DNA from 2 places in the Streptomyces sp. NPDC001410 genome. Region 2 is predicted to be linked to the other one. Evidence: riboswitches for the same ligand, from Rfam matches in the RefSeq annotation. Region 2 holds a riboswitch; the other holds the start of a gene.
What was found. A riboswitch is a leader RNA that binds a small molecule or an ion and turns the genes downstream of it on or off. The one in region 2 is predicted to bind cyclic di-AMP.
Positions count from the first base shown of each region.

Region 1: it holds a riboswitch for cyclic di-AMP, as region 2 does, so the genes downstream of both, ACFY3C_RS39270 (C40 family peptidase) here and ACFY3C_RS21370 (transglycosylase SLT domain-containing protein) in region 2, are expected to answer to the same signal.

Region 1 covers NZ_JBIAWE010000024.1:50,707-55,815, forward strand. The annotation lists gene ACFY3C_RS39260 (ATP-dependent Clp protease proteolytic subunit) at 1-622, shown strand, start outside; gene ACFY3C_RS39265 (hypothetical protein) at 631-939, shown strand; cyclic di-AMP (ydaO/yuaA leader) riboswitch at 1,359-1,507, shown strand; gene ACFY3C_RS39270 (C40 family peptidase) at 1,510-1,983, shown strand; gene ACFY3C_RS39275 (LysE family translocator) at 1,991-2,614, opposite strand; gene ACFY3C_RS39280 (LysR family transcriptional regulator) at 2,698-3,636, shown strand; gene ACFY3C_RS39285 (ATP-binding protein) at 3,717-4,172, opposite strand; gene ACFY3C_RS39290 (helix-turn-helix domain-containing protein) at 4,385-5,109, shown strand, end outside.
Region 2 covers NZ_JBIAWE010000009.1:193,525-198,633, reverse strand. The annotation lists gene ACFY3C_RS21385 (ABC transporter ATP-binding protein) at 1-9, opposite strand, end outside; gene ACFY3C_RS21380 (outer membrane lipoprotein carrier protein LolA) at 49-1,245, opposite strand; gene ACFY3C_RS21375 (polyprenyl synthetase family protein) at 1,493-2,503, opposite strand; cyclic di-AMP (ydaO/yuaA leader) riboswitch at 3,003-3,216, shown strand; gene ACFY3C_RS21370 (transglycosylase SLT domain-containing protein) at 3,222-3,710, shown strand; gene ACFY3C_RS21365 (HAD family hydrolase) at 3,746-4,558, opposite strand; gene ACFY3C_RS21360 (FAD-dependent oxidoreductase) at 4,712-5,109, opposite strand, start outside.

The DNA of each region.
Region 1 (5,109 bases), on a different contig from region 2:
CGCCCGTCACGTCCTGCCCGAGTTCACCGAGCGCACGAGCACGGGCCACCGCACGCTCGATCCCTACTCGAAGCTGTTCGAGAACCGAGTCGTCTTCCTCGGGACACCGCTCGACGACACGGCGGCGACCGACGTGATCACACAGTTCATGCACCTCGAACACGCGGCCCCGGACCGGGACATCACGCTGTACATCAACTGCCCGGGCGGCTCGTTCAGCGCGCTGACGGCGGTCTACGACACGATGCGGTACGTCACCTGCGACGTGGAGACCTACTGCCTGGGCCAGGCCGCCTCGGCCGCCGCGATCCTGCTCGCGGCCGGGACCGAGGGAAAGCGGTTCACGCTGCCGAACGCGCGCGTGGTGCTCGAACAGCCCGCGCTGCCCGAACCGGCCAAGGGACAGCCGAGCGACCTCGTCATCCAGGCCGACGAGTTGGCCCGGACGCGCACGCTCATGGAGGAGATGCTGGTCCTGCACACCGGGCGCACCCCGGAACAGGTCCACCAGGACCTGGAGCGGGAGCTGGTGCTGGACGCGCCGGGCGCACTGGCGTACGGCCTGGTGGACGGCGTCGTCCCGAGCCGCAGGAGCACCCCCGGCGCACAGCACGCGGGGTGAGCCGGCCGATGCTGCCACCGGAGCTTCCGCCGCTGCCCGCCCTGACGTGCGCCGAGGGCGAGTTGATCGACCGTTATCTGGAGGCGGTCGACCTGCTGGGCCGGATCAACCCGGCGCAGTCCGGGGACACCTACCGCGGGCTGCGCGCGGCGCAGGCCCTGGTGCGCAAGGCGTCCGAGCTGCGCGACGCGCTCGCCCTCATGCACCAGCGCGGCGAGACGGAGCTGCATGGGGACACGCTGGCACGGGCCTTGAGGGTGCTCGACGGCGAGCGCCGCACCGCTCGCGTCGTGCTCCCGCCGGACCGCGTGGGCTGATCCGGACGCTCGTCCGGCCCGACGGGCCCAACGCGTCGACGGACCCGCCGGAGCCGGACTCGAAACGGCCCGAACGACGTACCCCCGGCCGGCGTATCTCCAGAACTTTTTCCGGGTCTCCCGGCTTGCGCAGTACGCCGGTTCAAGGTCGGCGAGAAAGTGCTTCGTCCCAGGTCCGGGGCTACGTGCGGGATCTGACGGTGCCTCGAACACAGCAGCGTCCACCCGAACGGGTGAGTGGTGAGTAACACCACAAATCCCCGATTCCATTGGGATTTTCCGACTCCTGTGAGTGAAGATCCGTGTCTGACGACAAGCCCCCGCCACCACGGCGGGGCGATCCGGGCGGACGCCGAGTCCTGCCGCCGCCCCGGATGACCGGTCGACAGGAGTGGATCGGCAGGAGTGGAGGACCCGAGCAAGACGGGTCGCCGGAACGGACGTTCGTCGCACAGACGGGCGGTCGCACCGAGCAGCCCTTGGGGTGAAGCCGTGGCAACACGGCCGGGCAACTTCGCCAGCCCGAATCCGACAGGTCATCCTTCACAGGCGGCTGACGAAGGGTTGCGCATGACTGCGCTCAATCGTGTCCCGTCGCTCATGGCCCGTGCCGGTACGGCCTCGGCTCTCACCCTCGCCGCCGTCGGCGGCTCGATCGTGGTCCCGGGCCTCGCCACCGACGCCTCGGCCGCCGGCACGGCGGCGAAGGCACTCCAGGTCGCGGCCTCCAAGAAGGGTGCCCCGTACGCATGGGGGGCCACCGGGCCGCGCCGCTTCGACTGCTCGGGGCTGACGCTCTACTCGTTCAAGAAGGCGGGCAAGAAGCTGCCACGCACGGCCGCCCAGCAGTACAACAAGACGCACCACATCTCGGCCCGGAGCCGCAAGGCCGGCGACCTGGTGTTCTTCCACTCGGGTTCGAGCGTCTACCACGTCGGCATCTACGCCGGGAAGGGCAAGATCTGGCACGCCCCCAAGACCGGGTCCGTGGTGCGGCTGGAGAAGATCTGGAGCAGGAGCGTCTGGTACGGCCGGGTCAGCTGACCCGGGCTCAGGGCAGGAGCGGCTCCAGCAGCAGAGCCGCTCCCAGCACCGTCAACACCGCCCCGGTGCCCGCCTGCAGCATGCGGGCGGCCCGGGGCCGGCGCAGCCACCTGCCGAGCCGGTCCACCAGCAGGGCCACCACCTGGAACCACGCCAGCGCCAGCGTGCAGACGATCAGCGCGAGCAGCAGCGTCCTGGGCAGCGCGGAGTCACCCGACGGCACGAACTGGGGCAGCAGGCTGAGGAAGGTCAGCGAGGCCTTCGGGTTGAGGACGTTGGTGACGAAGCCCTGCCGCAGCGGGTGCGCAACGGGCGGTGCCGCCTCGACGGAGGCGGTGGCGGTGGCAGGCCGCCGCAGCGACCACAGGGTCCGCACGCCGAGCTGCAGCACATAGGCGCCGCCCAGCAACTGCAGCGCGCGGAAGAGTGCGGGGACGGCGACCAGCACGGCGGCGACTCCGGCCACCGCCAGCGTGGTGTGCACCAGGAGGCCGCCCGCGATGCCGAGCCCGCAGACCGCACCGGCGCGGCGGGAGACCAGGGCGTTGCGTACGACCACCGTGAAGTCGGCGCCCGGCATGGCGACGAGTCCTGCGGCGATCCCGGTGAAGGCGATGAGCTGTCCGTCCATACCGCCAGCGTGCACGGAGCGAGCCTTCAGCAGGTATTTCGAATGAGCAGGGTCTGCCTTAAGCAGTGCTTTAGGCTTGTGCCATGTACGATCCCACGCGGCTGGCCGCGCTGGTCGCCGTCGCGGAGGCGGGCTCCATCACACGGGCCGCCGACCGGCTCGGCTATACGCCGCCCGCGCTCTCCCAGCAGCTGGCCAAGCTGGAACGGGAGGCGGGCACTGCGCTGCTGGTGCGGCATCACCGCGGGGCCCGGCTGACCGAGGCGGGCGAGGTGCTGGTGGCGCGGGCCCGGCGGGTGCTGGACGAGCTGGAGCAGGCCCGGCACGAACTGGCCCGGCTGACCGGTCTGTCGGGCGGGGTGCTGCGGCTCGGCACCTTCCCGACCGCGGGCGTCCATCTGCTGCCGCCGGCGCTGAGCGCGTTCCGCCGGGCGCACCCGGACGTCGAGCTGTCGGTCGCCGACTACGACCCGCCGGCCGGGGTCGCCGCAGTGGCGGCCGGCGAGGTGGATCTGGCGCTGACCCACGCCTACCACCCGGGCGAGGCCGCTGCGGTGCCGGCCTCGGTCGGTCTGGAGCCGGTCCTGGTGGAGGAGCTGGTCTTGGTGACGGCGCCGGGTCATGCGCTGAGCAGCGCCTCGTCGCGGCTGCCGCTGGAGCAGCTGGCCGGGCAACCGCTGATCAGCATGGCCCCGCACCATCCGGCCCGGCGGGAGGTGGAGGCCCTGCTCGCCGAGGCGGGCGCCACTCCCGCGCTGCTGGTGCCGACCCCCGGGTACGCCGTGGTGTGCGCGCTGGTCAGCGCGGGGCTCGGGGTGGCCGTCGTACCGGAGATGGTGGCGCGGACCGCGGTGACTCCGGTCGGGGTGCGGCCGCTGGAGGCGGGACGGCTGCGCCGTACGATCTCGGTCGCCTTCCGGCCCGACGAGGTCGCTCCGGCGGCGGAGGCGTTCCGGGCCCTGCTGCACGGGGCGTTCGGCCGCGCCCGGCAGACGCCGGTGGGTCAGCGGCCGTCCCGGTGAAGCGTCGCCCGGCCGAGTGGGGTTGGCCGCATGGTGCCGAAGCGGTTCAGCAGGGGCGGACGGGAATTGTCGGACAGGCCCTAGAGCTCCGGCTGTCCTGCCGTGACCGGCTCGGCCGGGATGGTCCAGGGGAGTTCGATGGAGACCGTCTTGCCGCCCTCGTGGGTGGGGCGGACGCGGAGCTTGCCGCCCCACTCGGCGGTGAGCCAGCGGATGATGACCATGCCGCGCCCGTTGTCCTGCTGGACGGCGGCGGGCAGTCTCTTCGGAAAGCGCGGATGACTGTCCGTGACGCCGATGCGCAGATGTTCGTCACGGTCCAGAGCGATGTCGACCGTGAAGGTGGGTGACTGTCCGAAGGTGTGCTGTACGGCGTTGGTGGCCAGCTCGGAGACGATGAGCCGCACGGTGTCGGCCGCTTCGGTGTCCGACGGCAGCCCCCACTCCTCGAGGGTTCCCACCACGTAGGAGCGGGCCGCGGAGACCGAGGCGGGATCGCTCGGCAGAGTGACGGATGCTTCCAGATGGTCTGCCATGGCGACGTCGTCCCTTTCCCACGGGACCGCAGTCCGACGAGGAGCGGATGGTTCGAGTACGGTCCCGGACTGGTGCTTGTTCGCCAGACTGCCATCACCGGGCCGGTCCGGGGAGCGATCCACCAAGATATGCATATATCTGTCGCTCAAAGCGGTGAACTCTGCGACGCGAGACCGTATTTGGGTGGCCCGTAAGGAGTAAGGAGTAACCCATGCAGAACGGTCCCGCGGTGCGGCGTCGCAAATTGGGCGCCGAGCTGCGTGCACTGCGCACCGGGGCGGGGCTCACCAGCGGTGAGGCTGCCCGTCTCGTGGGCTGGCACCAGTCGAAGGTGAGCCGCATCGAGACCGGCGCCAGCGGGGTGAAACCGGCCGACGTGCGGTTACTCCTCGACGCCTACGGGGAACGGGACGGCCAACTGCGTGAGTTGCTGCTGATGTTGGCGGGGTCGGAGGAGGCGGGCGGCCGCAGCCGCTGGTGGCACGCCTACCGCGGCATCCTGCCGCCCACCTACCGTGATTTCATCAGCCTGGAGTCACAGGCGACCGGGATGCGCACGCTGGAGACCACGGTGGTTCCCGGCCTTCTGCAGACGCCCGAATACGCTCAGGCGGTCACCCGTGCGGCCCTGGACGGGGTGGACGAGGAGCGGCTGGACGCGCTGGTGGAGGTGCGGCTGGCCAGGCAGGACGTGCTGCGCTCCGATCCACCGCTGGAGCTGAGCGCGGTACTGGACGAGGCGGTGCTCAGGCGCGAGATCGGCGGGCCGGAGGTCATGGCGCGGCAGCTGGCCCGGCTGGTCGAGTGCGCCCGCCTGCCCCAAGTGCGCCTCCAGGTGCTCCCGTTCGCCGCCGGTGCGCATGTCGGCCTCACCGGGCCTTTCGTTATTTTCTCATTTCAGAGCACTTCTGATCTGGATGTGGTTGTTCTCGACCA
Region 2 (5,109 bases):
TTCGTCCATCGGCTCCCTCGATTCGTCGTGTTCCGTACCCCGGAAGGGTTACTTCCCTTCGTTGGCCGCCTTGACCAGCGTGTCCTTGGTGACCGCTCCGGCGTACACCTTGCCGTCGTCGGTGATCAGGGCGTTGACCAGGCGGGTGGAGAAGACCGTGCCCTTGCCGAACTTCCCGGAGACGTGGTCGCCGAGCGAGCCGAGGAAGCCGCCGAAGGCGCCGCCCTCGGAGCCGGACGGCATGCCGCCCTTGGCGCCGGTGTCGAAGGTGGCGATGGACGTCCAGCCCTTGCCGAGCACGTTGGCCCCCTCCATGCCCTGGGCGAAGTCCTCGCCGGACTTCGGGGCGTGCTCGGGTGCCTTGGACGCCTTCTTCTCCTCGGTGACCTTCGCACCCTTGGGCGGGGTGAAGTCGAAGGTGGAGTCGGCCGGCTTGGCGAAGGAGACCTGGGTGAAGCCCGCGTCGAGCACGGCGGCGCCGCCGCTCTTCGGGGTGAGCGTGAACTTGAGCGGCATGCCCGTCTTCGCGTCGACGGCGATGCTGATCGCGCCGACCGTGGTGCCGGACTGCTTCGGCTTGATCAGCAGCTTGTAGGCGTCGCGTCCGGCGACCTGCGCGGTGCCGTCGACGGTCACGGACGTGGTGTCGTCGACCGACTTCAGGGCCTCGTCGGCGAAGTCCTTGGGCGTGGCCGGCGCCTCGGCCCGGTGCTCCTTGCCGGAGTCGGCGGCAGTGCCGTGGAAGACCTCGTTGCTCTTGCTGTCGTAGCCCCAGACGTCCTTGCCGTCGTGGATGAGGCTGTACTCGGAGCCGCTCTCCAGCAGCGAGAGCTTCTGCCGGTCCGGGCCGTCGGTCGCCACGCGCAGGGTGTGCGTGCCGGAGACCAGCTCGGTGAGCTTGGACGTCGGGTCGGCGGAGGAGCCGTCGCCGCCCTGGGCCGCCCCGGACGCCAGGCTGCTCTCCAGGCCGCCGAGGTCCGGCAGGCCGAGGTCGGTGCTGACCTTCACCGTGCCGGACAGCTGCTGCACGTCGGACTTGGCGATCTTCTCGATGAGCTGCTGCGCGGTGATCTTCGGCAGATCGGGGGAACCGGAGTCGGCGAGAGCCGGGACCAGCCCGATCGTGGCCGCCGCCACCCCCACCACCGCGACCGGAACCACGTACCGGGCGGCTTTGCGGCGCCCCGTGGGCAGGTCCTCGCCCTGCCCGGCGCCCGTTGCCTCGTCGGATTCGTACGGTGCCATCTGTGCCTTACCTCCGTCGTCGGCGGCGGCTGTCCCCACACTGGTCCACCTGAGCCGCCATTCTCACCCGAATCGGTGAGGAGTGGTGATTTCCGTGGTTTCCATCTGACCAAATCGGCCGTGAGGAAGCGTCAGACCACGGAGCCAACTCCGTGTACGCCTGCGGTATGACACGCGAGGGCGGCGCCTCCCCCGACCCGTAGGGGTCGTGCGGGAGACACCGCCCTCAAGACAGGTGCGGGACGGGTCAGCCGGCCCGGTGCACCACCGCGTCGCACAGCTCGAGCAGCGCCGCCTTGGCGTCGCACTCCGGCAGCGGGGCCAGCGCCGCCCGCGCCTCCTCCGCGTACCGGACGGTGTCCCGGCGGGCCTGCTCCAGCGCGGGGTGCGCGCGCAGCGCGGTCAGCGCCTCGGCGTGCCGGGCGTCGTCGCTGAGGTCGGAGTCGAGCAGCTCGCACAGCGCGATGTCCTCGGCCAGGCCGAGGCGGGCGGCCCGCTCGCGCAGCCGGAGCACGGGCAGCGTCGGGATGCCCTCGCGCAGGTCCGTGCCCGGGGTCTTGCCGGACTCGTGCGAGTCGGAGGCGATGTCCAGGACGTCGTCCGCGAGCTGGAAGGCGACCCCGAGCCGTTCGCCGTACTGCGTGAGCACGTCGACGACCGTCTCGTCGGCGCCGGACATCATGGCGCCGAACCGGCACGACACGGCCACCAGGGAGCCCGTCTTGCCGCCGAGCACGTCCAGGTAGTGGTCGACCGGGTCGCGGCCGTCCGAGGGGCCCGCGGTCTCCAGGATCTGCCCGGTGACCAGCCGCTCGAACGCGAGGGCCTGGACCCGGACCGCCTCGGGGCCGAGGTCGGCGAGGATCTGGGAGGCGCGGGCGAAGAGGAAGTCGCCGGTGAGGACCGCGACCGAGTTGCCCCAGCGGGTGTTGGCGCTGTCCACGCCGCGCCGCACGGAAGCCTCGTCCATGACGTCGTCGTGGTACAGCGTGGCCAGGTGGGTCAGCTCCACGACGACGGCCGACGGCACGACGCCCGGCGCGTACGGATCGCCGAACTGCGCCGCGAGCATGACGAGCAGCGGCCTGAACCGCTTCCCACCGGCCCGTACGAGGTGCTGCGCGGCCTCCGTGATGAACGGGACCTCGCTCTTGGTGGCTTCGAGCAAGCCTTCCTCGACAGCCGCCAATCCGGCCTGGACATCGGCTTCCAGAGCCTGGTCCCGCACGCTCAGCCCGAACGGCCCGACGACGGTCACGAGGGGTCTCCTGTCTGCTGGTGTCTGCTGGCGATTACACGGTTTGTCGATAGGTCGTTGCCATCACTCAAGTCAGCGTATCCGGTCCTGTTTCGATCACCGATAGCGCCCACCGGTCCAGCCCGGGCGGTATCGGATCAGGGTCGGTATGTTTTTGATCATCTGATAAGTATGGGTACACAATGACTTAACAGGATCTCGCCCGATTTGTCGCGAACCGCACGGCGGGCGGAGTACTCCTTTTGCACCACACCCAGCAAATCTCCCGAATCCCCCATGTCTGATTTGGTACTCTTTGCCATTTCGTGAGTTGGGTCACGCGGGCCCAGGAATCGGCCAATGGGCGCCACCCCCGTTCTCCCCTTTCCACATCGGGCAGTTGAGCGTTGGCAACCGCAAAGGATCAAGTGCCCCATTCGGAACAGATCAAGGTCAAGTGCCTCATTGGGTGAATCAAGTACTTGTTCCTGACATGTGCTGTCGCATAGCTTCCGGGCCAGTCAGACGAACGCCGAATCCTGCCGCGTCTGACACCACCCATCGACGAACTCATTCGTACGGCAGGAGCGGGGGACCCAGGTAAGCCGCCGGACCGGACGACGCATGTCGCGCCGGGACGGCTAGGGGTGAAGTCGTGCCTCCCCCCAGAGGTACGGCCGGGCACCTCCCCGCCCGAACCCGACAGCTCACCTCGTAGGCGACGGAGAGGAACGTCCCCATGCTTGCTGCCGCTCAGCCCCGCCGCACCCGCACCAACCGCCTCGTCCGCAAGCTCGCCGTCATCGGCACCGGCGCCGCTGTGCTCGCCCTTCCCGTCATCGGCGCGACCAGCGCCTCCGCGGCCACCCCCACGGCCACCACGCCGTCCACCACGCTCGCCGGGTACCCGAACAACCTCGACGGCTGGATCCGCGAGTCGCTCGCGATCATGGCCCAGAAGGGCATCCCAGGGACGTACAACGGCATCTACCGCAACATCATCCGCGAGTCGTCCGGCAATCCGGCGGCCATCAACCTCTGGGACTCCAACGCGGCCAAGGGCATCCCGTCCAAGGGCCTGCTCCAGGTCATCGACCCGACGTTCAACGCGTACCACGTGGCCGGAACGTCCTTCGACATCTACGACCCGGTCGCGAACATCACGGCCGCCTGCAACTACGCGGCCGCGCGCTACGGGTCGATCGACAACGTCTTCGGCGCCTACTGACCGGCGCCCACGGCGGGCCACTACTGATATCCCGGTCAGTCGGTCGGGAACAGTCTTTCGAGGACGACGGCGATGCCGTCGTCCTCGTTCGACTTGGTGATCTCATCGGCGACGGCCTTGAGTTCGGGGTGGGCGTTCGCCATGGCGACGCCGCGTCCGGCCCAGTCGAACATGGGGATGTCGTTGGGCATGTCGCCGAACGCGAGGGCCCGGCCGGCGGCGATCCCCAGGTACTCGGCGGCCAGCGCCAGCCCCGTCGCCTTGGTGACCCCGGACGGCTGCAGTTCCACGGTCCCGGGCCCCGACATCGTGACCGTCGCCAGCGAGCCCACCGCCGAGCGTGCGATCGCCGCCAACTCGTCGTCGGACAGCGTGTGATGGCGCAGCAGCACCTTGCTGATGGGCTCGCACCACAGGTCGTCGCGGCGGCCGACCCGCACGGCCGGCAGGGTCGGGTGCGGCATCAGATACCCGGGTTCGATCAGGGTGAGCCCGTCCACGCCGTCCTGGTCGACGGCCGCGTAGACCTGCCCCACCTCGGCCTCGATCTTGCCGAGCGCGGTCTCGGCCAGTTCCCGGTCCAGCCGGACCGACCACAGCAGACGGTCGGCGCCGGCGTCGTAGACCTGCGCGCCCTGCCCGCACACCGCGAGCCCCGTGCTGCCGAGGCTCTCCAGGAGGGGCCGTACCCGAGGAGCCGGGCGGCCCGTCACCACCAGGTGCCGGGCGCCGGCCCGTGCCACCCGCTCCAGCGCGGCGCGCGACCGGTCGGAGACGGTGTCGTCGCCGCGCAGCAGCGTCCCGTCCAGGTCGGTGGCGATCAGTGAGTATGCGGGGGGTGCGGCCATGATCAGAGAATACGGATCCCACGCCCCGCCGACTCACCCTGAAGTTCCCGGACTTGTGTGCCCCTCAGCCCCAAGTGGCCCCTGCCGCCGCCCTGATGGTGTGGAGTTGACGCGATCGGACCTGCCGGTGAGCGAGACGGCGTCGTCCGCGGCTCAGCCGTGTGCCGCCGCCAGATGCCCGGCCAGGCGCGGCGAGGCGAACTCCGTGCCGCAGACGAAGCGCATCACCGGGCCGTACGAGGACGCCGCCGGGAGGCCGGTGAAGTACAGGCCGGGGACGGAGGAGACGTACCCGGGTCCGAGCCTGGGCGTACCCCGGCTCACCGCCAGCCGGGTGCGCAGCTCAGGGCCGAGGAAGTCCATCGCGGCGATGTTCACGCGGTAGCCGGTGGCCGCGATGACGTGGTCGGCCGAGAGCCGCTCGGTGCCCTTGCCGTGGGTGCGGACGGTGAGGACCGGGCTGCCGTCCGGGGCCTCGGCGCCCACCACCCGCTCGACCTCCTGGACCTGCACCCTGCCCTCGAAGCGGTCGCGCAGCCACCAGGCGCCGA